Linked DNA regions of Candidatus Chlorohelix allophototropha. Each later gene encodes a partner of the first gene's protein in a complex. Links are inferred from orthologs where the notes say so. Each region holds a gene or a part of one and is shown in the gene's direction. Other genes may lie near its edges. The genes, in order: tsaE and tsaD.

What was found.
Region 2: the proteins of tsaE (region 1) and tsaD are in contact, whole or in part, in a crystal structure (PDB 6N9A), measured with the Thermotoga maritima proteins. The link is inferred for Candidatus Chlorohelix allophototropha from one-to-one orthologs. Residues at the interface, in WP_004082108.1 of Thermotoga maritima: Leu37, Gly38, Lys46, Lys57, Val59, Lys60, Ser61, Thr63, Phe64, Thr65, Leu66, Met67, Val69, Pro71, Tyr82, Arg83, Leu84, Asp86, Asp88, Phe89, Asp93, Ile128, Asp130, Glu131, Arg134; in WP_004082750.1 of Thermotoga maritima: Cys10, Asp11, Arg49, His50, Leu82, Gly84, Gly135, Gly136, Glu154, Thr155, Leu156, Asp157, Asp158, Ser159, Glu162, Asp165, Lys166, Arg169, Leu170, Tyr175, Lys213, Thr214, Leu217, Tyr218, Gln221, Arg222, Asn324.

Annotation. Positions count from the first base shown.
Region 1 is NZ_CP128399.1:1,348,787-1,363,780, forward strand. Bases 341-3,213 are described here. They hold tsaE (tRNA (adenosine(37)-N6)-threonylcarbamoyltransferase complex ATPase subunit type 1 TsaE), read left to right. Parts: upstream 341-1,442; coding sequence 1,443-1,985; downstream 1,986-3,213. Other genes in these bases: OZ401_RS05650 (glycosyltransferase family 4 protein), read left to right, coding at 341-1,193; OZ401_RS05655 (hypothetical protein), read left to right, coding at 1,209-1,421; tsaB (tRNA (adenosine(37)-N6)-threonylcarbamoyltransferase complex dimerization subunit type 1 TsaB), read left to right, coding at 1,982-2,650; rimI (ribosomal protein S18-alanine N-acetyltransferase), read left to right, coding at 2,662-3,213. Also shown: more of OZ401_RS05650, read left to right, coding at 42-340; more of rimI, read left to right, coding at 3,214-3,345; OZ401_RS05675 (MaoC/PaaZ C-terminal domain-containing protein), read right to left, coding at 3,369-3,806; OZ401_RS05680 (MaoC family dehydratase N-terminal domain-containing protein), read right to left, coding at 3,819-4,265; deoC (deoxyribose-phosphate aldolase), read left to right, coding at 4,693-5,358; OZ401_RS05690 (DUF3352 domain-containing protein), read right to left, coding at 5,438-7,240; glsA (glutaminase A), read left to right, coding at 7,631-8,638; OZ401_RS05700 (MinD/ParA family ATP-binding protein), read left to right, coding at 8,669-9,445; OZ401_RS05705 (Crp/Fnr family transcriptional regulator), read left to right, coding at 9,456-10,235; OZ401_RS05710 (hypothetical protein), read left to right, coding at 10,400-10,669; OZ401_RS05715 (cellulase family glycosylhydrolase), read left to right, coding at 10,825-13,467; OZ401_RS05720 (CHASE4 domain-containing protein), read right to left, coding at 13,520-14,994. UniProt on the Escherichia coli protein: Required for the formation of a threonylcarbamoyl group on adenosine at position 37 (t(6)A37) in tRNAs that read codons beginning with adenine.
Region 2 is NZ_CP128399.1:2,753,083-2,768,057, forward strand. The notes cover bases 5,440-8,293. They hold tsaD (tRNA (adenosine(37)-N6)-threonylcarbamoyltransferase complex transferase subunit TsaD), read left to right. Parts: upstream 5,440-6,238; coding sequence 6,239-7,348; downstream 7,349-8,293. Other genes in these bases: OZ401_RS12080 (dolichyl-phosphate beta-glucosyltransferase), read left to right, coding at 5,483-6,235; OZ401_RS12090 (ATP-binding protein), read left to right, coding at 7,566-8,293. Also shown: pyridoxal 5'-phosphate synthase lyase subunit PdxS, read left to right, coding at 1-105; pyridoxal 5'-phosphate synthase glutaminase subunit PdxT, read left to right, coding at 175-792; OZ401_RS12055 (hypothetical protein), read left to right, coding at 831-2,006; OZ401_RS12060 (R3H domain-containing nucleic acid-binding protein), read left to right, coding at 2,023-3,792; OZ401_RS12065 (cyclic-di-AMP receptor), read left to right, coding at 3,807-4,139; OZ401_RS12070 (zinc ribbon domain-containing protein), read left to right, coding at 4,158-4,913; OZ401_RS12075 (DUF167 domain-containing protein), read left to right, coding at 4,917-5,219; more of OZ401_RS12090, read left to right, coding at 8,294-9,233; OZ401_RS12095 (AAA family ATPase), read left to right, coding at 9,294-10,598; mce (methylmalonyl-CoA epimerase), read left to right, coding at 10,711-11,121; OZ401_RS12105 (roadblock/LC7 domain-containing protein), read right to left, coding at 11,166-11,534; OZ401_RS12110 (GTP-binding protein), read right to left, coding at 11,534-12,067; OZ401_RS12115 (DUF4388 domain-containing protein), read right to left, coding at 12,089-13,096; OZ401_RS12120 (hypothetical protein), read right to left, coding at 13,311-14,975.

The DNA of each region.
Region 1 (14,994 bases):
TCATAGCATTACAGGCTTGTCAAGAAAAGGGCATTATTTAAATGCGTTTCGCAATTAACGCTCATCTGGTAGCGGCTAATTCTACCTACCGTCAAGCGGGGGTCAGCCGCTATACCGAACTTCTAATCAACAACCTCGCCGAACTTGATCGGGAGGACGAATTCATTATCTACACCGCGCCGGGACAACAACCGCCCGGTTTCGCAGAAGCACCCAATTTTCGGTTGGCGATTAGCCATTTGCCCACCGTTAGACCTCCGGTACGAATCGGCTGGGAGCAATTTCTCGCCCCGTCCATACTATTAAAAGACCGTCCGGCGTTGTTGCATTGTCCCGTGAATGTCGTTCCGTTGGCAGCGCCCTGCCCTACCGTTCTGACTATTCATGATTTGGGCTTCCTGCGCTTCCCAGAGCGTTACAAAACCGCAAAACGCCTGTACCTAACCACTGCCACCAAGCTTTCGGCGAAACGTGCCGCCCATATCATCACCGATGCCGAAGCAATCAGGCAAGAGGTTATAGAGTTGCTGAAAGTACCGCCCCACAAGGTGACAGCCATTCCGCTCGCTGCCGACCAACGCTTCAAGCCAATAACCGACACGGCACAACTGGAAGCCTTCCGCCGCGAAAAAGAATTGCCCGCCCGTTTCGTGTTATATGTAGGAACGCTTGAACCCCGCAAAAATCTACCCTTGCTGTTGCAGGGCTTTGCCCGTTTGCGCCACGAACAGCCCCATACAGTAAAAGGGGTGGAACTGGTATTAGGAGGGGGCAAAGGCTGGATGTACGAGGAGATTTTCCGGTTGGTACGCGAATTGGGACTTGCGGAAATAACTCGCTTTCCGGGCTACATTAGTGATGCTGATTTGCCCTTATGGTATAATATCGCAGATGTAATGGTGTACCCAAGCCTTTATGAAGGTTTTGGTTTTCCACCTCTGGAGGCAATGTCTTGCGGAACGCCCGTAATTACCAGCAATACCAGCAGCCTGCCAGAAGTGGTAGGAGATGCCGGTATTACAATAACACCAACGGATGACAGGGAACTAGCGCACGCGCTGGCACGTATTCTTACTGAACCCGGTTTGAGCGAAGATTTGCGCCGTCGAGGGTTGGCACAAGCCGCCCGGTTCAATTACCGTGAAACTGCACGCAGAACTCTGGAAGTTTACCGACAGGTTGCATCGAAATAATAGGAATAGAGATTAATGGATCCCTCAATTATTTTCATCGTAATGATGGTAATCGCGGTAATTATTTTTACAGTGATAAACAGCCGCAATAAGGGTGGACGCAATGTCTGTACTCGTTGTGACGGCACCGGCGAAGTTCACGAGAAATGGCCCGACCCCAACGCTCCTAACGGCTGGCACATTCTGGACGGGATTTGCCCCAAGTGTAAGGGCAAGGGTAAGGTTTAGGTACTGCTGGAAGGAATTACTTTGACGCAACCCTCTCCGTCCACCTCCGGATTCTCCCGCAAAAAAAACTTCGACCCGGCTACGGTGGTAGATTTTGTAAGCCATTCCGCCTCACAAACTCGCTCTACCGGAGTTGTGCTAGGTAAGTTGGCGCAACCCGGCGATATTATTTTGCTGGCGGGCGAACTAGGCGCAGGTAAAACTACCCTTACCAAAGGTATAGCCGAAGGTCTGGACATCAAGGGTATCGTTAATTCACCTACTTTTACGCTGGTGAACGAATACCGCGGAAGAATCCCGCTTTACCATATGGATTGTTATCGCCTTGAAAACGGACGTGACGCGCTCGATTTCGGAGTGGAAGAATACCTGTATGGGGATGGTCTGACGGTTATAGAATGGGCAGAACGCATTGAGGATGTTTTGCCGAAAGAAACCCTCACGGTGCGCCTTACTACACTGAATGAAACCAAGCGGGGAATACGCCTTGAGCCGATAGGGGAGCGTTACATCACTTTTGTTGCTAGATTTAAGGAAGAAGCCTTCGGGATATACAAATCATGATTATCGCTTTCGACACTTCAACCGCATATGCCGGAGTAGCGCTGTTCCGCGAGGATGGGCTATTGGCAGAATGTAACTGGCGCGCACATCGCGACCAAACCACCCAGTTGTTACCCATGACCAAAAAATTGCTCGAAAGCCAAAACCTGAAGCCCGATACCATAACCGGGGTAGCGGTAGCATTGGGTCCCGGTTCATTCAACGGTTTACGGGTAGGAGTCAGCACTGCAAAGGGCATGGCGTTGGCGTTGGGCTTGCCGCTTTACGGAGTAAGCAGCCTTGATATGCTGGCATACCAACACAGCTACCTGAACGGCAACCTTTGTACTATCATTGAAGCAGGAAGAGGCAGGCTCGGAATCGGATTTTATAAGGTGAAAAACGGCAAGTGGAACAGGCAGGGCGACTACGAGAATGTAACGGCAAGTGAATTGGCAACCAAAATTAGCGTCCCTACCTTTATCGCCGGTGAACTTACCGTCGCTCAGTTGCAAGAATTAGAGAGTTTAACCGGAAAAAATGTCCAGATATTACCCGCCGCCGCAAGCCTTCGACGCGCTGGTTATCTGGCGGAAATGAGTTGGCTAAGGCTAAAACAGGGCGATATGGGCGATGATATTGCCGATTTACAACCTATTTATTTGCATCAACCCGTCAAGCAGTAGAGGAGTACAGGATGCCTTTCTTGATCGAGTCTATGCGAGTTGAAGACATCCCCGAAGTGGTGGAAATTGAACGAATCTGTTTTGCCACGCCTTGGCCCGCCAGTGCGTACCGACGTGAACTGCAAAATACCAGTTCAACCCGTTACGTGGTAGTTCGTCAACTTGAAAACGAGTCAGAAGCGCCCACCGACACCGAACCGCCTTTTCTCGACCGCCTGATGTCACACTTGGATAATACCCGCCCCGATAAACCATCCCCCGCCACTGCTAACCCGGTGGTTGGTTATGCCGGACTTTGGATGATGATGGATGAAGCCCATATAACAACAATCGGGGTTCACCCTTTATACCGAGGCAAGCGATTGGGTGAGCTAATGCTGGTGGGCTTGATTGATATTGCCATGCAGTTGGGTTCAAGCTGGCTAACCCTTGAGGTACGAGTCAGCAATAACGTGGCGCAAAACCTCTATCGAAAATATTATTTCGATGTTAAGGGAGTGCGCCGCAAATATTACACCGATAACGATGAAGATGCCTATGTAATGTGGACTGATAATATTACTACCCCAGAATATCGGCAGCGTTATTACCAAACTAAACGCGAGCTTCTTGATTCACTGGCAAATCAAGGTGAAGTAACGCCTGTTCCAGATGCCTTTGCGCCGCTGGTAGACTCTCCTTCGCCCGCTTCGTAAAAAGCCGAGCGCGGGGCACAATCTTAAACTAAAGCACGCAACGACAAAGTAGCGATAAAGCTACCTGCTACCTTGCGATCTCCCGTAGCATCCACCGCTTGCACTTGCGCCTCAATATAGCCCTTACCCGCCTCTTCATATTTGCTAACCACATAACCGCTACAGGTTATTACATCGCCAAGGCGAGTCATGTTCTGAAAGCGCACCCGAAAGCGGCGCAAATTCGTTGGGTCACCCAGATAATCACTAACCATTTGACCTACAAAGCCCATAATCAGCATTCCATGTGCGATAGTACCGCCAATACCAACCGCCTTGCCAACATCCGAGTCGGTGTGGAGTGGGTTAAAATCGCCTGATGCGCCCGCATAGCGCACCAATTGAACATGAGTTACGGGCGCTTTGGTAAGAGAAGGAAGTTGATCGCCTATTTGCACATCCTCAAAATACAGTTTGTTCATGTGCTTTTCCCCCTAACGCGCCACTACCACCTGATGCCCATGTAAAACTTCTTCCCCACGCTGGTTAGTATGCACTACCTCGAAAAGGATTATTTCCAACTTGCCGGTATTGCCCTGTTTTTCCTCGACACTTTTCAGGGTGATAGTGCTGGTAATGGTATCCCCGGCGTACACCGGCGCAAGATAGGTATAATCTTCCTCGCCATGCAAAAGGCGCGGACTTGGCACACCCAACGCATCTGGAATAGAAAATCCTTCATTATTACCCCAGATATTTACCACGGTGGGAAAGGTGGGCGGCACCGGGATAGCAGGATAACCGGCGGCGTGTGCCGCTTCCTCGCTGCGATAAATAGGGTTGGGATCACCAATTGCGCTCACAAACTCACGAATTTTGCCCTTCTCAATCTCAAAGGTATAGGTAGACAGAACCTTACCGATTAACTCGCGATTAACCATTCTTCCTCCTTATTTTCCAAACAGGGGTATTTTTGATGGCACGAATGTTAGCAGAAGAGAAGGCAGGCTGCAAACTTGTATGAAATAAAAAAGGACCGGTATCGCCGGCCCGTTGGGAAACGTAGTTGGGTATCTGTCTGGTGAATAGTTCGTGTTGTGTATCACTGCACTATTGGTTCGAGCGTTGGAAACTTTTTATTTTTTCTTTCGCCCACTAACACTATAGCGCTGGAATGTTACGGGGGTTTTACGGGAGTTTTACAGGAGTGTGACGAAACTATAATGTTTATTACAAAATAGGGTTGTGTTATACTAATTAAAAAGCGTTACGCACATATTGGAGGAAAACACCATGTCTGAAAACCCGACCGATGTAGTGACCGAAGAAACTCCAAAACTCAATGTTGAACCTGGAAAACTAGTTACGATGATAGACCATACGTTGCTAAAGCCCCAAGCAACCGAAGCCGACATCAAACGACTATGTGAAGAAGCACGTTTCTACGCATTCGGCGCTGTATGTGTCAATCCCATCTATGTGAAGTTATGTGTAAGGGAATTGGCGGGTTCTAATGTAAAAGTTTGCACAGTAGCAGGTTTCCCATTGGGTGCAAACGTGGAAGCCATCAAAGTTTCCGAAGCGCAAACCGCTATAAATCATGGGGCTAAAGAAGTGGACATGGTTATCAATATCGGGTTGCTCAAGGCGGGTGAATTTGATCTGGTAAAGCGTGAAATTTCCAGCGTGGCGCACCATTGCCATACCGGACGCTCCATCTGCAAAGTCATAATTGAAGCCGCGCTATTGGAAGAAGCCGAGAAAATCAAAGCCTGTGAACTGGCAAAAGAAGCGGGCGCAGATTTTGTAAAAACCAGTACCGGTTTTGTACCGGGTGGCGGCGCGCGCGCAGTTGATGTACGCCTAATGCGCAACGTGGTAGGTCCGAAGATGGGTGTAAAAGCCTCTGGCGGTATCCGCAACCTTGATGATGTGTTAAAGCTCATCGCAGCGGGTGCAACTCGTCTCGGCACCAGTAGCAGCGTAAAAATTATGCAGGAATTGCTGCACCCTAGCGAACCCTCAGAAGAATAAAAATTTGGGCAAATAAAAGGGCGCACCTTGCGATGCGCCTTTATACTAATCTTGAGGTAGCGGTTAGCCAACCGCTTTTTTATTTCACCGGGAAGTGAATATAAATCGTGCTATTAGACTCGGTAGTTCCGGACTTGCTACCGCCCACCACACTCTTAAGATCGGTCAGTTTGCCACTGATTGCGGTTAACTGTTGCTGGTTTTTAGCATTATCGGGGGAGGATGGCATACTTGCCGCTACCGCAAAGGCTTGCTGCGCATCCACGAAGAAATAGCCTTTGTTGCTATCCGGCACGCTGGCTTTTACTTTGGTGAACTCGGCATAGCTTGCGCCCTTGCTAAAGTTCGTACCACCTGTAGCAGAAGTGATAGTCGCCTCAGTTTGGTCAGATGCGGTGCTGATAAAGACATAATTGCCCGCCACGCCCATTTCTAGAGTAGTAGATTTGCCGTTGTTTTTGGTGGTATCTTTAGGAGTCATCACGCCGGATTTATAGGTTACACCACCAAAAGTTTTCTGGTCGAACTTGACGGTTGCATCGGGCGATTTCTCAAGCGCCGCCGCCAATTTATCCAGCGAAGCCTGTGCCGAAGCCTTATCGGTCACCGCGGTCAAGAAACCAACGCCCACTTTCTGGTCAGTGGTAGAAGGCACGGCAAATACCGCGAATTCGCCCGCGAACAGCGGCGCAATATCCTTTTGGATACTCAACCCGGAGTTAGTTTCAAATTTGGTAAGTGCGTCGGTAATCTGTTTAGTCTGGTCGCTCGGCATCTGCGACAACATACTATTTAGCTGATCGTACGCGCTCTTGCCATCCTGCCCATTGGCAAAGAAGAAGGTCTTTTCTGGCAACGCCTCAAGAATTTTGCCAGACACAGCGGGTTTGCTCAACGAGGCTTTAATCTCAGGGGTGAGCTTGCTTTCGTCATAAGCCTCGTACACATCCACCTTCAAGCCCTCGTCGGCAGCAGAAAATGCCATGCCCATGCCCTTCAAGTAATCCTTATTCATTGAAGTCGTGCTCTGGGACATATTGGGTATCGCAGACATTGCGCTAGAGGCACTAGCGGCATCTGTGTACATAAAGCCGAGATTTGTGGTTGGCAATTTGGCAGCAACCGCTTTGTACTGAGCATTCGCGGAAAGGCTAGTTCCGGCAGTCTGGTCTATCGCATTTTTAGCAGCGGTAGAACCAAGCGTCAGGAAAAGCTTATCATTTCCTACCGCCACCGAAAGCTGGAGTACAAACAGGTTCAGATTGTAAATGGTGTAATCCTTATAAGTTTCGATAGTCGGTTTGATATTCAAACCGGAGGTATTGCCACCAAGCGCTGAACCGAGTAACTTGTTTACAAAGACATCGGCTTTAGCTTTATCTTTTACCTGCACTGCCACCATCAAAGGAATATCAAACGAAGCCATAGCCATATTGGGGGTCGGGGTCGGGCTGCTACTGGATTTTCCGGTCATACTGCCAAGACTACCGACGAGTTTCCCTAGCTTTTGCATATCGGTCACACCAATTGCGGCCTCATTGCCAAGCCATGGGCGTACATCTTTCTCAAAATCAATCTGCCCGGTAGTGGTGGAAGATGCCAGATTTAAACTCTTGAGCGAATCCTGAATCTCAGGAATTGCCGAAATATAATCTATCATCTTCTTTGCGCTTAGGGATTGTGCGCTATTCTGATCGGTGTTCAGACTGACAAAAAGCGAGGTAGTGCCGGGGAAGTTGGCAGCCAACGCGCTGTTATAGCCCAGATTGGAATTTTGAGCCGGACTGGTTTGGTTATTATCGCCGCAAGCTGCCAGTAGCAGACCGAGGCTTAGTAACGCGACCAGAAACAGGCTAAAGCGAGATGCTTTTCGGTAGGACATATCTTAATTCTCCCATTTCATTACGATTCATCTAATGTTCACAATCATGATATACGTTCGTGCAAGCCAAATCGTTTCTCATTTCTCTTTGATTTGCAAAACATTAATCTAGCTAACCGATTTGTGCTAATTGTCCTAAAATCACCGATTAATTTCTGTCAAAATGACAATTGTTATTAACAGTAGAAATTGTATATTCTTACCTTTAAGATTAATTTTGAAGCCTACTCCAAAATCCCAAAAGTTGTTTCAAAAAATCCTACTCAATATGAGCTTGTAATCAGGAATGAGTTGCCTGACACCTCCTGTTAAAGCTATATCTAACTTCCTAAAATTGTTCGGGTTATAAATTCAAGCTACACACTTTATATATCATATCAGGAATCAAGAATGAATAAACAAGACGATCGTAACGACCTCGAAATATTAGTAAGTGAAATGAAAGCCATCAAATCTCCCTTACGCCGCTATCTAAACGAATTGTATGCCAAATACAAAACCTTAGACGAGGGTAAAGTGGCAGATTATATACCCGAACTGGCTAAAGCTAAGCCAGATTGGTTTTCTATTTGTGTGGTAAAAACGAATGGGCAGGTTTTTGAGGTGGGTGATAGTCGCCAGGACTTTACTATCCAATCTATGTCCAAACCATTTATGTACGGGCTTGCGCTCGAACAACATGGGCGCGAATTTGTAAGCACGAAAGTAGGGGTTGAGCCTACCGGTGAAGCTTTCAACTCCATTATTTTAGATGAAGCCTCTAACCGACCTTTCAACCCGATGGTAAATGCCGGAGCAATTGCTACTGCGGCTCTTATCAGGGGCGAGGATCCGCCCACCCGGCTCAACAGGGTGCTTGATATGTTCGAACGCTATACCGGACGAAAAGCAAGTGTGGATATAGCAGTTTTCGCTTCGGAAAAGCAAACCGGGAATCGCAATCGAGCTATCGGTTATTTGATGCTTAACTTTGGAATGGTTCCGCCAAACCTAGATGAGTCACTAGACCTTTATTTCCAGCAATGCTCTTTATTGGTCAATTGCCGCGATATGGCTGTTATGGCTGCAACCCTAGCCAACAACGGGATTAATCCTACCACCGGGCAACGCGCTGTAGAAGCACAGTATATTCCTGATATTCTCAGTGTAATGTACACCAGTGGAATGTATAACTATGCCGGGCAATGGGCTTACAGTGTAGGTATTCCCGCAAAAAGCGGGGTAAGTGGAGGAATAATAGGGGTAGTACCGGGTAAATTAGGGATTGCCGTATTTTCACCGCTCCTTGACTCTCAGGGAAACAGCGTAAGAGGCATAAAGGTATGCGAACAATTATCTCGCGAACTGGGATTGCATATTTTTAATTTGAGCAACCAACAAAGCGAGCTACTGGATTAGAAATAGTGATAGGTTTAGGAACAGGAAAACATGGGTAAAATTATTTCGATTCACTCTTATCGGGGCGGCACCGGTAAATCAAATATAACTGCTAATCTGGCGGCTACAGTGGCTATGCAAAGGCAACGTGTTGCTATTATAGATACAGATATTCAATCGCCCGGAATACATATTCTTTTCGGTATGGACGAGGATGATTTATCGCCTTGTCTCAACGATTTTTTATATGGGAAATGTAGTATCAAAGAAGCGGCACACGATGTTACTTCTCGGTTAGTAGATTCGGAAGGGACTGATATATCAGGGGGTGGGAAGCTTTATCTATTGCCGTCCAGCATCAAGGCAGGCGATATTGCCCGAATATTGCGGGAAGGTTATAAGGCGCATTTGTTAAATGATGGGTTAATTGAGTTAATTGAGGTGCTTAACCTTGACTATCTATTCATTGATACGCATCCCGGCTTAAATGATGAAACCTTGCTGTCTATCGCCATTTCAGACGATTTGCTGCTAATTATGAGACCTGACCGACAAGACTATCAGGGAACTGCCGTTACTGTGGAAGTAGCCCGCAAATTGGATGTAGAAAATATGCTGATGGTGATAAACAAGGCGCTGCCAGAGATGGATTTTGACGGTCTAAAACATTCGGTTGAGGAGATTTATAAAGCAGAAGTAATCGCAGTATTACCCTCTTCGGATGACTTGATTCGAGCCGGTAGCGCTGGTCTGTTTAGTCTGAAGAATCCGCAGCATCCTTTCAGTCAAGGAATAACTGCTATTGCAGCGCGACTGATAAGGCAGTAAGGGGTTAGAAGTGGTAAAAACAACCGAAAAGATAGAATTTCTTCGGGGAGTGGGTATCTTTGGCGATGCTACCGATGAGATGCTCCAAGAGATGCTGAACCTACTGGTTGATGTGGAAGTGCCTATCGGGCAAACCATTTTCCAGAAAGGAGACCTCGGGGACTCCATGTTTATTGTTCGGGAAGGAATCATGCGAGTCCATATAGATGAACATACCCTCGGTATTGTCGAAAAGGGTAACTTTTTTGGTGAAATGGCGGTGTTGGACTCTGAAACCCGAAGCGCTTCTATTACCGCTATAACAAATACCCATCTTTGGTGTCTGAGCCAACAGAACCTATACTCCCTAATGTCCAAAAGGCAAGAGGTAGTACAAGGAATAATTCAATTGCTGTGTTCGCGCCTTCGCACCCGTATTAAAACCAGTTTTGATGACTTCCAGTATATGCAACAGTTTTCAAAGGTAATCAACGCTGCTATCGCCCTAGAAGATGGCAAATACCAACCTGAGATTCTTGATGGGGTAATTCAGCGCACCGACCCACTAGGACAGCTTGCCCGGATTTTTGGGCATATGGCACAGGAGGTATATAATCGTGAGCAAACTTTGAAACGACAGGTGCAAGAGCTAAAGATAGAAATCGATCAAGTGAAGTTAGCGCACCAAATCAGCCAGATTACCGATAACGATAATTTCAGCGATTTGCAAGCTCAAGCGCGCGACCTTCGCAAAAAAAGGTTCACTTCAAACAAACAACCCTTTGAAACCGATAGCCTGAGCGAGTTATAAAGACGCTGGTTACCAATCAATAAGGTTATTTTGCAGAATTATCCAAAAGAAGAAAGGCACATCGTCTGCTGGAGATGTGCCTTTCTTGTGTAACATTTAGTAAAAACGGTTAGATCAGGATATAATGGGAAAACTCTAGCAAAATCATAGTAGGACGAGCAGTAATGATTCCCGATGCTATTGTAAAGATTTTTGCTTTTGTTCTTTTCACTATCCTGATAGTGTTTTTTATTGCTATCTTTTTGATGCTCCTCGTTCTACCTTTTATCGCTACTGCATGGTTAACATTCGGAGTGGTCTGGCTCATCAAGGCTAAGCCCTCACGTACACGAACCACTCTACTGATATTGGGGTTGCCACTTTTGATAGTTGCTTTAAGCGGAATACTCTGGGTATTCTTTAATTTTACCCGCGTTATTATAACCGGACGTTAAATGTTGCCTATTCTAAACCGCCGATTTGATGGCTGCAACGCGAAATAAAAGCGTAAAGGTATTGCCTGTGAAATAGTTTTATGTTAAACTGACATTGCAATTATTACTTATGTTGAGTTACATTTCCCGTATTAAGCTCACAGGTACGCACCCTGATGAAATCTGGATATAATAATCCTCGCCGGGGTCCCCAAAAAAATAAATCAAAAAATAAATATGTACTGGCGTTTTTCTCACTGGTTGCGCTGGTGGGTATTTTGATACTCTGGAATTTCTCCTCAATCCCAGCCTTGCACCCTTACTCGGTAGATGCCGCTTACTTGCCTGAGCCAACCTATGGTCCGGTGCGCTATGAAATTGCGCCCGTCACTCCGCAAGCCCGCACCCAGAATCCGGTACAAGCGCAATCTGATCCAAACCAGAATCCGATTATCAAGCCCACGCAGAACTCGCAGCAGAGCTATTTACCCGCTTTGCCGACCTATGGCGTGCCACCCACTATTGCGCCGGGAGTGCCGATTAACCCCATTCCTACCGTTCCGGGTAGCAACAGTACGGTCGATTCTACCGCTTACCCTGTAATTTTTGACAAGCCGGTCTACACTCAGCCGGTTGCGCCGATTAGTGTCAAAAACGGGCAACTGGTGGATGGTATCGGGGCGCGCTTCTTCCTAGCAGGGGTTAATTACGAGGGAGCTACCGATCGCGCCTGGGTGATGTGGAATAATGACCGCTTCGACCCCGCCTTAATCCAGAAAGACTTCGCCGCAGCAACGGCAGGCGGCTACAATACTGTACGCATATTTGTGCAAACCCAATTGCGGGATGATATTCTCAAGGGCGATTTCTCCAAGTTGGATAAAGTGCTGGAATTGGCACGCTCTAATAATCTCTTTATTTTGCTCACCTTCGCCGACTATGACGAGATGGATTTGCGCAAACTATCAAAAGTAAATGCGCTGGTAGCCGAACGCTACGTGAATCAACCCTATATGCTCGGCTATGATCTGAAAAATGAGCCAAATTTTGTGCATATTGCCGGAGCAATTTATCCTGATAGCGTGCAGCCACCCTTCCAGACCGACTTGCTAATCAAGACTTACGGTGAGCGCATGAACCAAACTGCCGCCGATGCCTATCGCCGTACCAATGTAGGCTGGCATACTGTTGGGGCGGCACTCGATTCACGTCTGGGGTATTATGCCGCAAACGCCTATGTATTGTATGAAGAATATTTGGGAGATGCCTCAACGTGGGCGGTAAAAAACGGCACAACCACGCTTGATTATATGAGTTCGCCTGAAGCACAAGGCAAATGGAAAGTATTTCTTGATGCTGCTAATGGCACGTTGCAAGCTTGGTATGATTCGTTGCTCAACCCCATTCGCCAGTTTGACAAAAATAAGCCGGTAACTGCCGGGTTTAACAGCACTTTCTGGGCGCGTCTTTCCGCCGGAGATAGCCTGAGCTTTGTCTCGATCCACCGCTATGCTCCTTCCGGTACGGACGGCTTGAAAACCACCTTCGCAGTGATGGACGCGCTTAAACGAGCGTTTCCCGGTCGCCCAGTTTGCCTAGAAGAATTTGGCTATAGCAACTCGGATTATTCTGGACGTGCAACCTCTAGTTTGACTACCGCTGCACATGAAACCGCACTCTGGCTCTACATGTATGGCAAAGGCTTCGCCGGAGGCTACAAATGGATGTTGCGGAATTTCAGTATCGGCGCAAACGTCTATGAAAATAACTTCGGGTTGTCCGACGATAACAATAATCCCAAACCGGCGTTCTTTGCCGCGCGTGCCATTTTACGCATGACCGATGCGAACCGTGCGCCGAGTGGTGATTTTAACACCCTCGAAGATAGCGACAACGGCAATATCAATTACTTCTGGACTTCCGGCAATAGTTTCTTTGGAAATAGCGCCAGCTTTAAAAACAGCCGAGTGCAACTTGACCAGAAAGAACGTGCGCCTTGGGCGGTTTGGTGGCCTAGCAATGGATTGGGACAAGTCTATGTAATTACCAGTTCACCCGCCCACGTTACCCTAGATTTACGCGCCTTTTTCCCTAGCTGGAATCCAAAACTTGCCCCGGTTTTGCAGGTACAAGACGGGCAAGCGCCTTCAGTGGATCGCACCGCCGCCGGTTTGCTCTCCTTCGATGCTACCGCAGGAACGGTGTACACTGTCAGTCTGCCGGTGCCACCCGCTACCTTTGCACGCACCGAATCGCTAGGGGGTTCGAACACCCTCTATTTCAAAGAAACAGGACATAACCTCTCCAACTCCTTCAAGCGTTTCTGGGAACAACGCAGCGGTTCGACTCTACTAGGCATGCCCATCAGCGAGGAATTTCAGGAAGGCGGTCTCACAGTACAATACTTTGAACGCGCGCGACTTGAGTATCACCCCGAATACAGTGGCACCAGCGCCGAGGTACAGCTTGGTTTGCTCGGCAGGCTAGTTTCGGCGGGCAGACGTGAGTCAGACGCACCCTTCAAAACTATTGTAGCTTTCCCTAACTCAACCGATCGCATCTACTTTAAAGAGACCGGACATAGCCTGTCCACCGGGTTCAAGGTTTTCTGGGAAAAATACGGGGGGCTTACTCAGTTTGGCTACCCTATCAGCGAGGAATTTACCGAAATTAATCCGGTTGATGGCAAAACCTACAATGTTCAGTATTTTGAACGTGGCAGGCTGGAATACCACCCCGAAGCTAAAGGCACACCTTTTGAAATTCAGGTGGGCTTGCTTGGCATGCAGGTACTCAAAGCGCGAGGCTGGATTCAGTAAGCTTTAGTTATCAGTTATCTGGTTCTAGCCCATAGTTTCGAACCATTTCGAATTAAACTTGCTCTTGGAACACTCCCTGTAGAATCTTGCCAAGATCTACCAACCTATAGGGTTTAGCCAACCTTCCCACGAAACCATACTCTAAATAATTTGCCATTATTGGATCTTCTGAATAACCGCTAGATACTATTGCCTTTACTTTACAATCAATTTCTCGTAGCAATACTACAGCTTCCTTTCCGCCCATCCCGCCGGGTATAGTCAAGTCCATTATTACCGCTCCAAAGGGGTTCTCCTCTTTTAAAGCTGCCTGATAGCACTGAATTGCGGTAAGTCCATCTGCAACGATTTCTACTTGGTACCCCAACTTACTGAGTCCGGCTTTCAGTGCCTTCTGCACCAATACTTCATCTTCTAAAACCAGCACCCGCCCCTTCCCTTGTAAAATCGGTAAGGTTACTACTCCGGTTGGCGCTGAAATTTTAGCGGAAGAGGCGGGCAAATAGAGATGGAAGGTAGTACCTTTTCCCAATTCTGATTCCACCGTTATTTGTCCCTTGTGTTTCTTTAGTATTGAATAGCAAATGGCTAACCCAAGACCATGCCCTTGCCTTTTTGTTGTAAAGTACGGGTCGAATATCTTGGCTAAGTTCTCCTTGCTTATGCCTATACCATGATCTTTTATTATTATTTCCACATACTGACCTGCTTCAAGATGCAGAGCAGAAGCTGAAGGCAAGGTAAGATTATTCGCCTCTATCCTTAAAACCCCTCCGCCGGGCATAGCCTGAACCCCGTTGATAACCAGATTCTGAATCACTTGACCCAGTTGCCCCTTATCAGCCAGCACATGCCATAAATCTTCTGGGAGAGTAAAAACAGATTGCACATTGGAACCACGCAAAGCAAAACTAGACGAATCCCGAATAATCTCGATTAGGCTAGCAGTTTGGCGAATAGGCTCACCCCCTCTGGCAAAAGTAAGCAATTGATGTATCAGGTTTCTGGCTTGCACAGAAGCTTTTTCTGCTACTTCCATCGAAGTGTAAAGGTCACTTTCAGGCTCGGTTTCCAGCATTACCAACGAAATGCTGCTTAGAATTGCGGTCAAGAGGTTATTGAAATCGTGAGCAATACCACCCGCCAGTATTCCGAGACCTTCCAACTTTGAGGCTCGTTGCATTTCTTCCGCTTGTTTTTGCCTTTCCGTAACATCGCGGAGAACCATCACTGTACCAAAACTTTGGGGAAGAGGGGCAATGCTATACTCAATAAAACTTTCGACCCCTGCAGAAAAAATATGCAAAGGAGTTTGGCAAACTTTTCTCTCCCCGGTGTGTATTACTGCGTGGGACAAGTTTAGCAATGGTAACCATTCCGGTTCAGAAAATACATCCGATAAGGACAAATTCTTAAGCGCAAGGTCAGGCTTGTCTATGATACTTTCAGCGCTCTTATTGATCAGTAAGATCATCCCATTTAAATCAGTCTTTATTACGCCCTCATCGAGAGACTCAAGTGTAACAG
Region 2 (14,975 bases), 1.4 Mb from region 1 along the record:
CCTAAGATTATTGCGGAAGTATCGCGAGACCTTGGCGAGGCGATGGTCGGCATTGAGATTTCGCAAATCCCGCGTGATCAGGTATTGGCGGAACGCGGCTGGTAAAATTAAAAGAAGCGGAATTACAGCAATGCCCACTGTAATTCCATTCCAATTTCAGGTACTATTAGTCTGGTGAAAAAAAACTTAAAAATAGGGGTTCTTGCCCTGCAAGGCGCATTTATAGAGCATGTTAAAATGTTGCAGGGCATAGGCGTCGAGGTTAGAGAAATTCGCCTACCCGAAGACCTAGTAGAAGTTGACGGCTTGATAATTCCGGGTGGTGAAAGCACCGCTATAGGCAAGCTTATGACCCGTTGGAATCTGATTGAGCCGATAAAAGAAATGGTGTCACAAGGCAAACCCGTATGGGGAACTTGCGCCGGAATGATTTTACTGGCAAAGGATATAGGCGGGCTTGACCAGCCTTTACTAGGTTTAATGGATATTAAGGTAAAGAGAAACGCTTTCGGTTCTCAGCTTGATAGCTTTGAAACTGATCTGGAGATAAAAGGGTTAGGAAAACCCCAATTTCATGCGGTTTTTATCCGTGCCCCCTTTATCGAAACTGTAGATGAGAGTAAAGGCGTAGAAATACTCGCCACGCTACCCGACAATAGGGCAGCAGGGCTTGATGAGAGTAACACAGCGATTGTGGTAGCGCGCCAGGGAAACTTGTTGGCAACTGCCTTCCATCCCGAACTAACCAACGACCCGCGATTCCACCAGCTTTTCCTCAGCATGGTGGAATAGCCCTATCACAGGTTTACTCACCAAGGCGGTGAACCGGTTTGATTAGAAACCTGCACTTTAGCGATTTTCTAAAGCTTGGACAGATGCATCAAGCAGAGGTAGGACTTAACCTGCCTAATGCTATTATGTCGCCGCCTTCGCCACTTACCGCGGCATTGCTTCAGCAATTACCGGTGCAACACCAGAGTTCTTCGGTTTACATCTACGAGGAGAGTAGCAAGCCGGCTGCTTTTCTGCAAGCCCGCACACGCCACCGCCGCGAAGAATGGGAAGTCATCTCGCTCGGTACTATCGGAGCAGTATTCTCCAGCCTTGAATCTCCACAAATTGAGGATGAAGAAATCGGTATCGAAACTGCCGAGTCAATTATCGAAGAAGCGGCTGAAGAAAAACAAGAACAACCCTTGGACTTGAATAACGCTTGGTTGCAACTAATTGAGCATACGATTAGTGAAGCGGGCGAAAAGGGAGTACAGCGTATATACGCGCGGCTCAGCACTGAATCAGCGGAACTGGGCTTATTCACCAGTAGCGGCTTTCACGCCTACACCCATGAATCGCTATACATGGTAGATCACCGCACCAAAGCGAGAAAACCCGCCGATTTACAGTTGAACCAGCAACGCAAACGCGATTTGTGGAACATTCAGCGATTATATGACGCGGTAACACCCAATCCCGTTATGCATGCCGAGCAACTCCGCAGCGATAGTTGGGACATTAGCCGCAACTACTTCCCCGGAGCGGAACGCGAAACCGGCTGGGTTTTGAGTGAAGAACAAAGCGAACGAGCAGGCGCTTATATTCGCATTACCAGTTACCGCAACAAGCATTTGTTGCGGATAATGAACGTAGATTTACCACGCGAACGCCTGCCCGAATTATTTCTTTATGCCCTTGCTTGCATCAAGGCAAGTGAGGATACTCAGGTATTCTGCGCGGTTCGAGATTACGAAACCGAACAGGAAACTGTGCTGGAAGAACTGGGATTTAAATATTTTGCAAGGCAAGCAGTGCTGGTAAAACACACCGCTCACTTAATCAAGGTAAACGAGAAAGCGGTAGCACATGCCCGCGACCGCAGAATCGAATTGCCGCAGACTACTGTGAGCGTATCCAAACAGTCGCCAGATTTGCAAAATAATATTGGTTCCACACAAGTCCCGAAAAAGCCAAGTCGGGCAAATAAGAGACACGGCAAATCTACTATTTGAGGTAACCCTGTAATATATGATAGAAAAAACTTATATTGTCGAAAAGGAAGCTTTACCCCATGAGAAAGCTATCACCGATGATCTTGAACTACTCTTAGTGGCGTTGCCCCCTCACATCCGGCGTCCCCTCGAAGAACAAAAACAACGCAGAGATGACTTGCTTGAAGTGATTATGGATTTGGGGCGCAAGCCCGAAGCCCGTTATACCAACGAAGAGCATTTTCTAAGCGAGCATGAAGTCAGCGAAGAGGATCTCCATTACGTTGTTTCCCACATCGGTAATTTTGGAAACGATAACCGGGCGGGAATCGAGCGTACTCTGCACCGCATTTCATGTATCCGTAATCGAGGCGGAAAAGTGGTGGGGCTTACTATCCGTATCGGTAGGGCGGTTTACGGCACTATTAAAATTGTGCAGGATTTTATAGAGTCGGGACAAAGCATCTTGCTGGTAGGTAAACCCGGTGTCGGTAAAACTACCTTGTTACGCGAAACTGCGCGTGTGCTGGCAGACGAAGCCCGTAAGCGAGTGGTTATTGTCGATACCAGCAATGAAATTGGTGGTGATGGAGATATTCCGCATCCTGCTATTGGGCGATCACGCCGTATGCAGGTCGCACGTCCTGATTTGCAACATAGCGTAATGATCGAAGCGGTAGAAAACCACATGCCGGAAGTAATCGTTATTGATGAAATCGGCACCGAACTGGAAGCGCAAGCAGCGCGTACTATTGCAGAACGCGGCGTGCAATTAATCGGCACTGCACATGGTGTATCACTTGAAAACCTAATGCTCAACCCTACGCTCTCCGATTTGATCGGTGGCATCCAGAGTGTAACTTTGGGCGATGAGGAAGCACGACGGCGCGGTACTCAAAAATCCGTGCTGGAACGTAAAGCCCCGCCCACTTTCGATGTGATGGTTGAAATCCGCGATAGGTATAAAGTAGCAGTTCATCTTAATGTTGCCGATACAGTGGACGCAATTCTGCGTGGTCAGCAATATACCACCCAAGTTCGATACCGCAACGAAAAAGGCGAAATCGAAATATACGAGGAAGAATCCGAAAGCGAAACGAACCAACCGGAGCGCAACACCACACTCGATTTCGGAATGACCAATATTTTCGGTTATGGCAGTAATTTGAAACATGGCGCACCAGAGCGGAGTAGCAAACCCCACCGGATGCCCACGCAAAGGGGGGAACCAACCCTGATGCAAATCAATGTGCCGTCTGTAAATTCACGCAACGGAAAACCCGAAATCGTGCCGGTTGGTAACGCCAAGCCGCTGCGTATTTTCCCTCATGGCATCAACAAAAATCGACTGGAACAGGCAATTAAAGATATGGGTATTCCAGCCGACCTAGTGCGGGAGGTGGAAGATGCAGACATGGTAGTTACCCTGAAAAATAATTACCGTCAAAAACCGCTTTCAATCAGGCAAGCAGAAAGCAGTGGCGTGCCTATCCATATTTTGAAAAGTAATACGCTGCCCCATATTAAAAACCATCTTGCGGAAATATTCGGGCTTAGCCATTCAGATGAGGATGATCCGCGCCACAAAACGGACAATAGCCCGGTAATGCTTGACCCTGTGAAACGTGCTATGCTTGAAACAGAAGAAGCAATTTCGCATGTTATGGAACAGGGTACGCCTATTGAACTACCGCCACAAAACGCTTTTATTCGTCGCTTGCAACACCAAATGGCAGAGCGTTACAATTTGCTTTCAACCAGCAAAGGACGTGAGCCACTCCGTCGGGTACGGATTTACCCGCAGTAAGGGATATTTACACTATGAAAATGGTCATAGCTGTAGTTCAAAGTAAAGATGCTGGTACCTTAGTAGATAAGTTGGTTGCCCGCCGCTACCGAGTAACTCGCATTACTACCAGCGGCGGCTTCCTTCGAGAAAGCAACGCCACCTTGCTTATTGGTGTAGAAGATGAACTGGTAAATGATGTGGTTTCGATTATTCGCGCTACCTGCCAGACACGTAATCGCTACATCAGCCCACTACCACCGATGACCGAGCCGGGTGGCGATATATATGTGCCAAATCCAATTGAGGTTCAGGTAGGGGGCGCGACCATTTTCGTGGTAAACGTTGACCAATACCTACGAATATAAAGCGCAAAGGAATCTAAAATGCCCCAGGATTTAATCAATCAGGTTCAAAGTATATTGAATAGTGTAGTGGCGGTTCTGCAAATTATCGCCACATTCCTGATTGCCTTTCTGGTGATAATCTGGCTTACCCTTTGTTTCTGGACTTTTCGCGATATACAATCACGTACCCGCGATATTGTAGCCCAGATTTTTGCTACCCTATTGGTAGTTTTTTTCAACATACCGGGAGTATTAATCTACTTGCTGGTGCGTCCTAAGCATACCCTTGAACATGAATACGAACAAAAACTGCAAGAAGAATATATGTTGCAGGATTTGGAAGAGCGGGAGATTTGCCCCACTTGCCGAGTTAAAACGCAGCCTGATTTCATGTACTGCTATAGTTGCCGCACCCGTCTGCGCAAAGATTGCCCCAGTTGCGGGCAGGTAATCAAACTGAAATGGCACAATTGCCCCTACTGCGGGATGGCGCAAAAACCGCCTAGCCGCGAAGAAACGCTCAATCGTATGAGTTTGCGTCCCGGTGCGCCACAGCGACCTGCTGCGGCAGCTACTACGGCGTTGACACGCGAGGATGTGGAGGATACTTCCCTTGCAAATATTCCGCAAACTTCCGGGCAACGATTCAAAGCCCCTTCCCTACGCGCCGGATATGCCGATGACTTTGAAGAGTCTGCTAACCTTCCGCTAGATGGTAATAATCACAATGATATTACCCGCCCGGATTATAGCCGCTACAAACCTCCCACCGAACGCGACCTCCGGGAAGAATAACAAATGTCCGCTTCAAATATAATCCAGCAAGATAAAGAGGGCGTAACCCTTTGGGTTAGAGTCGTGCCACGCAGTTCCAGAAACGGCGTTAGTGGAATAATCGAAGGGGCTGTAAAAATAAACCTGACTGCCCCCCCGGTTGATGGCGCTGCTAATGAGGCGTTACAGGAAACGCTTGCCAAGCTGTGTGGGCTGCATAAAAGGGATGTAACTATTTTGAGTGGACATACAGCCCGACAAAAACGGGTATTACTCCACGGCGCAAAGTTGGAGCAAATCAAAAAAACTTTGGGCTTACCGGACTAACCAATAGGGCAGTTGTAGAGTCGGAAAGGGAGTGTAACCCTACGGGTCAGAACGCCTGCCGGAATCGCAAGGGTTGTCCCTTGAACTCACCCTTTCTCCTCCGCTCCGGTCGGTGCAGCAGGCTATTGCCCTAAAACGTTTCTTGCAACAGCCCTAGAGCCGAATTTCAGAAAATAGGCGGGATATGCTAAAATTAGCAAGCTTAGATTGTAACTTTTCCATAGTTAAACAAAAATCTTAAAAGAAGGATAACTTTAGAAACTATGCCGGATAAAGACGCGCTGGTAGAAATAGTAATACCGGTCTATAACGAAGAAGCGATTCTTGAAAAGAGCGTAACCACCTTGCGCGATTATCTAAGCCAGCATTTCCCATATCGCTGGAGAATAACCATCGCCAACAACGCCAGTAAAGACCGCACCCTTGAAATTGCACGTCACCTTGAAGCGACCTACCCTGATGTGCATGTGTGCCACCTTGACCAGAAAGGACGTGGTCGGGCGTTACGCACCGCATGGAGTCAGAGCGATGCCGATGTGGTCAGCTATATGGATGTAGATTTAAGCACCAACCTGCAAAGCTTCTTGCCCTTGGTAGCGCCGATAATTACCGGGCATAGTGATATGGCAATCGGCAGCCGTCTAGCAAAAGGCGCGCGCGTTACCCGGCAGTGGAAACGTGAAATCATCTCTCGTATCTATAACCTCATCTTGAAGCTCTTCTTCTGGAATAACTTTACCGATGCTCAGTGTGGCTTCAAAGCCGGACGCACCACCATTGTAAAAAATTTGCTGAATCAGATTGAAAACCAAGAGTGGTTTTTCGACTCTGAAATGCTTTTGCTGGCAGAAGAAAAAGGGATGCGCATCTACGAAGTACCAGTAGATTGGATCGAGGATTTAGACACTAGAGTGAATATTTCAAAAACCGCCACCGAAGACCTCAAAGGCTGCGTGCGGGTGTGGAAGCAGCGGAGGGAACGCCGCATGCATGAGAAAAAATTTGCCAAAGTTTAACGTATGAACATTCTTGCTCTCGAAACAAGTTGTGATGAAACCAGCGCCGCTATCGTGCGTGACGGGCGGCATATACTGGCAAACGTAATTGCCTCTCAGATTGATATACACCAGAAATATGGCGGAGTAGTGCCAGAGGTTGCCTCTCGTCAGCATATTCTGTATATCACCCCCGTTCTGAAAGAAACGCTGGAAACTGCCAACTTAAGTTGGGCTGAAATTGACGCGGTAGCAGTTACCAACGGACCCGGACTGGCAGGCGCGCTGTTGGTTGGAGTAAACGTTGGCAAGGCAATTGCTTTTGCGCGCCAGAAACCGCTAATTGGGGTAAATCATCTGGAATCCCACATCTATTCCAACTGGCTAATTCCACCACAAACGGGCGATAAAGCGCACCCTGCCCCTCAGTTCCCACTGATATGCTTGGTAGTATCGGGCGGACATACTGAAATTGTACTGATTAGCGGGCATGGACACTACAAATTACTCGGCAAAACGCAGGATGATGCCGCAGGAGAAGCCTTTGACAAAGTAGCCCGCTTGCTTGGCTTGGGCTATCCCGGCGGACCACTGGTAGAACAAGCGGCGCAATCGGGCGACCCAACCCGCTTTCCTTTTACTCGTAGTTGGTTACGCGGTACTTACGACTTCAGTTTTAGCGGCTTGAAAACAGCCGTATTGCGAAAAGTCGAAGAATACCGACCCGCGCCTCCCAAACCTGCCCCTTTCTCTGGAGGAAACCAACAAGATAAACCTATCAAGCAAACCCCACTGGCTTTGAACGGTGATTTACCAGTCGCCGATATTGCTGCCAGTTTTCAGCAAGCCGCAGTAGAAACACTGGCAACCAAAACTGTAGCCGCTGCCGAAGCGCATGGGGCAAAAGCGATAATAATTGCCGGTGGAGTAGCCGCAAACAAGGCGTTGCGAGCAGCGCTTTCCGAGCAAGCTGCCCATCTCGCCAAACCTATATCTATCAGTTTCCCCCCTCCCATTTTGTGCACCGATAACGGAGCAATGGTTGCCGCCGCCGCCTATTTCAAGTTCAGATATGCCAAAGAGGCAATTGCCGAGTTGAGTTTGGATATTCGCCCTCAGTGGGAACTCACCTAGCCAAAAAGTACTACGTAATTACTTGAATTAGGTTGATACATTTTATAGGACTTTTTTAGTATTTCCTTGCTATATTTCTCATTTCTTGTTACCCGTTACAATCAATATAGTAAAGTATTACAGTAGTGGTTGGCTTACTCCTGATTTTAAAGCCGACTCATTTCCCACAAAACTCTATATTATTCAGAATCTCTAACTGAATAGAGGGTAATTAAAAATGCAGTTCTTAATTGAGCAAACCGCCGTAGAAGAAATGAATCGGTCAAACCTTACCCCCGATTGCTATGCGCGGGCTAACAACTACCCACATCATTTCTGGAAAAACGGTGAGAAAAACCTTGTTGTAAGAGCGCTCTATTCGGCTATAAGTGAAGCAAAAGTAAAGGGCGATATGGAATCGCTAGCTCACCTAATGCTGCACGAAAAACAGGTTAGAGAATGGGCAGCGGAAATGGAACGGCGCAAACAAGGTTTGCCAATCAGCGATGAACTGAAAGATTATCCGCATTATGTTGGAACAAGCGAAAATAACCAAGAAGAAGAGAATGAACCTGCCCCGGAAGAACCGGCTTATTTTCCCACAATTCCTAACAACTTGGAAGATTTAGGTTTGAATCGGGGTTTTGTATCGGAAATGCTATTGCGCTGCATTTATTTTAACGGTCGTATCACAGGAAATAAAATGGCTGCCCGCTTACGCATACCTTTCTACGGCATTATTCGAGAGTTGCTGGAAGAAATGCGGATGCAGGAATTACTAGATATCGGCGGGATGATTGGGTCAGGAGATGGCGGCTACGAATTTGTACTTACTCCTAAAGGAGTTCAGCGTGCCAGTGAACTGCTGGAAAAAACCGCTTACGCCGGAGCAATGCCCGTACCATTGGAAGAAGCGATAAAAGCCATTAAACTCCAGACCATTAAAAATGTAGTGGTCACTCATAAAAATATTCGCAAGGCTTTCGCCGATCTGATTATCCATGACTATGTATTAACCCAAATCGGTCCCGCTGTAAATTCCTGTTCTTCGGTCTTCTTATTTGGCGCGGCAGGCAATGGTAAAACTTCCATCGCCGAGCGCATCACGCGCCTGATGGGTGGCGATATTTACGTACCGCATGCTATCGAATCCGATGGGCAAATAATCAAACTCTACGACCCGATCAACCATGTGGCAGTGGATGATCCCACTTTGGATAAAAATTTGCCCTACGATGCGCGTTGGGTACGCATCAAACGCCCGGTGGTAGTTGTGGGCGGGGAGTTAACACTGGCAAGTCTCGACCTGATTTATAACGAAAATGCCAAAGTTTACGAAGCGCCTTTCCAGATGAAAGCTAACGGCGGTATCTTCTTGATTGATGACTTTGGTCGCCAGCAATGCCGCCCGATGGATTTGCTCAATCGCTGGATTGTACCACTTGAAAAACGCTACGATTACCTTACGCTGGTAACCGGTAAAAAAATGGAAATGCCTTTTGACCAGTTGATAGCCTTTAGCAGCAACCTTGACCCGATGGATATTGCAGATGAAGCCTTCTTGCGGCGCATCAAGTACAAAATCAACATCGGAGACCCAGACGAAAAGCAGTATCGCCAAATCTGGCAATTGGTCTGCAAGAGCAAGAAAATACCCTATGATGAGAAAGCGATTGACTACCTGATTGAACGGTATTATCTACCGCACAATCGCCCCTTCCGCATGTGTCAACCGCGTGACCTAGTTGATCAGATAGTTTCACTGGCGAAATACAATATGGAACCGCCACGCCTTACACCCGATTTGGTTGATAGCGCTGCCGCCACCTATTTTGTAGATACCAAAGGGCGAAACATGGTCACAATGGCAGGCGAGGGTCACAGTCAAATCCGCAAAGTAAGCTGATATGCTATACTAACAGGGATTGGGTGTTATCATCTCTGTTAGTATGAATTCAAGGATTCTGTGGAACTTAGCCTCTACCAAGCGCAATTATCAGCCAACCATACGCACCTTTTTATCCCATGTCCAACTGTAATAATTTTATGCGGACCTAGTGGCAGCGGTAAAAGTACCTTTGCCACTCGCAATTTTCCCGCTACTTGGATACTTTCCTCTGACAAATTGCGAGGGCTGATTAGCGATAATGAGCGTAATCAGGAAAGTAACAAAGACACCTTTGATTTGCTCTATAATTTGCTAGATACCCGATTACGCTACAAGCGCACTACAATAGTGGATAGTACGGCACTGAGAGTGCAAACCCGCCGGAAATTGCTTCAAATTGCTCACCGCCACGATTTCGCAGTTTTATTGCTATTAATAGATGCCCCCGAAAAACTCTGTCGTGAGCGTGATGCTGCCCGGATAGACCCACCGCCGGTAGGTGCAAAGGTAGTAGCAGAACAATTTAAGCTATATTGGGAAATCGAAAAAACCGCACAAAAAGAAGGCTTTGAACAAGTAATCAAACTAAACCAACATGAGATTTCCAACCTTCAAGTGGAAATCGTGCCACTCTCGCTAGAGAAACCTGAGCAACGCGGTCCCTTCGATATAATCGGAGATATTCACGGCTGTTACGATGAGCTTTGCGAATTGCTCAATAAACTTGGGTATCAGTTGGAGAATGGCGTTTACCAACACCCGTTAGGCAGGCGCACCATTTTTCTGGGTGATTTGATAAATCGCGGACCTAAAAATCTGGAAGTTTTACGGTTGGTAAGTGCTATGGTAAAAACCGATAACGCGCTCTTTACTCCCGGAAACCATTGTTATGCCTTATATAAATATTTTCAACAACCTGACAGCGTGGACTCCAATAATACCTGCGAGTGGATTGAACGTTTGAGTGCAAAAGAGTATGTGGAAGCAAGCGAATTGATCAATGCACTTGTAAAAGACGCACCACCATACATGATACTTAACCGAAATAAATTGGTGGTAGCGCACGCCGGTATCGAAGACCACATGATCGGGAAACTTACCACCCGTATCTTTAATTTCTGCCTGAACGGTGAAATATTAATTACACCGGAGGGCAATAAACAGCGCAAAAACTGGGCAGAAAATTATCGGGGCAAACCCTTGGTAGCCTATGGACATACGCCCACCACTAAACTCCTACCCGAATTTCGCAACAATACCGTAAATCTGGATCAGGGTTGCGTTTACGGTGGACGACTTAGCGCAATGCGTTATCCCGAAATGGAATTTATTCAGGTCAACGCTCATGCTGCTTATGTAGAGCGCAAAAAGCGAGGTGTTTGATGGTTCATGCAATTAGTTCAAGCTACACCAACTATTCAGAGTATCGGCTATAATAAAAGTAGTAACCGAAACGTTATTTGTACTTTCTCATCCTTACAGTAGGAGTCTCGAAATGGCAATAAATAAAATTGACCACATTGGTATTGCAGTTAAAGATTTGACTAGCTCTTTGAAATTTTACGAGGAAGCCTTAGGGCTAGAAAACATCGGTTTTGAGGTAGTGGAAGAACAGGGCGTGCGGGTAGCTTTCCTGACTGTGGGAGAAAGCAAAATTGAATTGCTCGAACCTTTGAACGAAGAGTCGCCAATAGCCAAGTTTATCGCCAAGCGAGGTGAAGGCATCCATCACATTTGCCTTGATGTTGAGGATGTGCCAGAAGCTTTGGGCGAACTCAAAGAGCGTAATCTGCAACTTATTGACCAACAACCGCGACGGGGCGCACATCATAAAGATATTGCTTTCGTTCACCCCAAATCCAGCAGCGGCGTACTTATCGAGTTAAGTATGGACGGCAAAGATTAGGCAACAAAAAAGGGCGGCTTGAAAACCGCCCTCCGCTTTTTTCTTTAGAACAGAACCTTCGCAATATCGCGCGCTGCCCGCTTCATGTAATATTGCACCATGCCTAGTTTCGCTTCTCGTTTTGAAATAACGGTCAATACCGCATCCTCACCTACCGCCATTAGCAATATATCACCATCGAGACCGCGAATAAATACCTGTTCCAACAAGCCACGATTCAATTCACCTGAAATGCGCATTGAAAGCGCCAGCAAAGCCGCGCTCATGGCGGAAACCCGGTCAGGCTCCACAGCATCCGGCAGATTCGAGGCAATAATTAACCCATCGAGGCTTACCACCGCCGAGGCTTCAATTTCAGGCGCAGCCGCCTGAAGCTTACGAAGATGCCCTACCAGCTCCTCACGGCGATTCATCAATCCTCCTCCGCATCAGCCAGAATAGTGTATAAAAGTTCGAGCAAAACTTTCTTGACACTATCCCGATCCTTTGACACGCAAGGAATGACCTTAACATCACTACTAAGACGAAGCGAGTAGCGAATATCCTCTGGAGACCACGCATTCTCTAGGTCTTGTTTATTGCAGGCTACAATAAAAGGGGTTTTACGGTATCCAGTGAAAAATTCAATGATGCGGATAGTTTCGCGGAAGGTATCCGGGCGGGTGCTATCTATCAGCACAATCAAGCCAAGCATCCCCTCTGACAAAATCTCCCACATAAAATCAAAGCGTTTCTGACCGGGTGTGCCAAAGAGGTGCAATACCAGATCATCCGCAATAGCGATTCGACCGAAATCCATCGCTACAGTGGTTTCTTTCTTTATCAGGCTGGTTTCGTCGGTAGCTTTTCGCTCGGTAGAAACGACATCTATTTCGCTAATAGCCTTAATAAATTCGGTTTTACCGGCTGCGACTGCTCCGGTAATAACCATCTTCACAGTTTGCACGAACTATAAGCCCTCCCGGCTTTACCGTCTGGATATGGCATCTATGATTCTGCGAATCAAGCTCTTTTTAAATGTCTGCGGTGGAAGAGGCGGACTTTGAGCCGATAGTCCGGGTCCCGGTGCAGCATTCACCCCTACCGCATACCCTGGGTTATACTGCCCATTAACCGGAACCTGAGCGCGTTGCTGCACAGGCGGTGGTACAGCCTGCGCTGATTTAGCCGGGGCAGGCGCGGGCGCAGTGACCGGTCTGGGAGCATTAGGACTGGCTAACCCAGTTCTGGGATAACCACCATTTAAAGCAGCTTGGGGCGGTTGCTTGGAAATAATAACCAGACCCGCCGACAGGAAACCGTACAGGATACGAGCAACATCAAATTCGCTCAGGTGTGTAAGTTGGGCAATCTGGCGAATCGAGTGCAAGCCATTGATACGGGCAAACACGCGCCATTCATCAGGTGTAAGGTTTACACCCTTAGCTTTTTCATGCGGCTGATCGCTAAAACGTACCACCACATCCAGATTCGGAATTCTATCACGAATTCGAGTCCACTCGTCAATGCGGCGCGTACCCTCCATAATGATATTTTCCACGCTCAGAGGAATAGTCAGGCTTTCGGGGGGAGGCTGCACATCTTGCTCAAATTTGAAATCCCCTTCGTTCCAGTTAAAAAGCCCGTAGGTTATTTCCTCAATTTGCAAACGCACGCATTTATTAATTTCGTCGGTAGAAATAATATTATTGCTTACCAGTATTGCACCCAGAGGCTTGTTTGGCTCGCGTGTGTGCTGGATACGTAAGGCATAGTTTACCTGTTCCTGAGTGATTCGACCCATTCGTACCAACATATCACCAAGACGTTCTTCTTGCCCGAAATGGGAAGCGTACACCAGTTTACCTGTCTGGAAATAAAGTTCGGCGCGATCTCCGGGTCTTTGCAAAGTAAGACGCCCGGTCTTATAGCCCCGGTCTACGAGGTAGAGAAATTCAGCCAGACCGAAGTCTTTAAGATTTCCTACTAGCGCCATTAGTGAACTAGCTCCTTAGAAAAAAGTTAGAAAACTCAGGAATAAAATCACCCATTAGTTGTATCGGGTATTTTTTTGATTTACCTGATTCAGACAAGTATTCCGCGTTCTTAAAATTATAACCTTACCTAAAAATAAGGTCAACGCTCTAAACCATATATTTAAAGCGGTCTCACCGTTAATTCCACAAGCCAGTGGCGCTAATACAACTATTTTAACGATCTTGTCGCACCAATCTGAAGCGACGACCAGCTAGTGTCAGAGCCGCCAATACCAGTCCACCGATTGGTAATTCACCGCCGGTTTTTGGCAATTGCTTGCTAGCATCGCTGCTACCGCCTGAACCGCTGCCGGTGTTATCGGGATTCGCATTATTCTGTGAAGGACCAAAGGTTGGTGGCACCCCGATAATTTCGGTGCCACCGGCAGCGCCACCCGGCAATCCGGTTGTAGTAGGGCTTGCAGCAGCCACTGTAGTAGTCGTTACCGTAGTGGTACTAGCGGTTGTGGTAGCCGTTCCATTAGTGGTAGCACGACCGGTAACGGTAGGAATAACTATCGGACTACTTTGTGCTCGTGTAGTAGCGGCTGGAGCAGCCGTTGTAGTAGGAACAGGCGTTGGTGTAGGAATTACCCCAATAGCGAAGGTAAAGCGCTTGTTGGAAACACCGTTTCCTTGTGAACCACTAACGTTAACCTGAGCTGAAAACTGACCATTTCCAAGTTTACCATCTGGTAAGGTGTAGCTTGTAGCCCCGCCAAGATCACCTGTATCAAGCACCATCTGACCGGTGCTATTGAAGAAAGAAAGCGAATAGCGTTCTACCTGAGTGCGCTTGAACCATTCAAAGGTAAAGGGAGTAGTGATACGTAAACCGCTAGCGCCCGGAGGTCCGATGCTGACATCGGTTACATCAATATTATCAACACGGGTAATTGAACCGGAACTAAAACTGAAAGAAGTAGTATTGAAACCACGCAAGGTTGAGCCACCCGGGTCTGAGTTGCGGAAGCGCAGATAATAACTTTCACCTTGCCCGGTACTACCCAAACCGCCAAAGAAAAATTGCCCGCTATTGTCTATAACTGCACTTGCTAGCACTTGTTCGCCCCCGGCTCTAACCCAGATTAAATCAATGGGAGCGCCTGCTACCGAACCATTTTTGTTTATTACTGAACCGGCTACTACACCACTCCCACTTGGAGGAGTGAGATTGACAGTAGCAGCAGCCTGTGTGGTTATTGGTTGTCCCGGTAAGGCGGGTGTTGGTGCAGGAGTATTGGTAGGGGTGGCGCTAGCTGTTACACCCGTTGTTGCTGTAGGCAGATTAGTCGGTGTGTTGGTCGGTGGAACCGGTGTGTGTGTTGGTGGAACCGGTGTATTTATTACTATTGTAGTTGCCGTTGGCGTGGATGTCGCTGCCCTAGTCGCGGTTGGTGCCAATGTTGCTGTGGCTGTTGCAGTCGCAGTTGGTGTTGCGGTTGCCGTTGGTGTCGCAGTCGCCGTGGCTGTTGCAGTCGCGGTTGGTGTCGCAGTTGCCGTGGCTGTCGCAGTTGGTGTTGCGGTTGCCGTTGGTGTCGCGGTCGCAGTTGGTGTCGCCGTTGCGGTTACACCTGTAACTGTGAAATCCACAGGAGTAGACGAAACCGCGGAAGAAGTAGTAAACGGATCGGAAGCATTTGCAGTATTGGCTAAAAATTGATTAGTATATGGTCCGGGAGTGGCAGGCGCAGTGCAATCAACCTGCGCTACAACATCTATATTCACTGTTGAAGTAACTACCAGTATCAGCATCATTGTGCCTGAAACCGGGAAAGTAGAAGAACCGTTGGCGATAGTTGCATTAGTTGAAGTTACCGAGACCCCAGAACAGGTCAT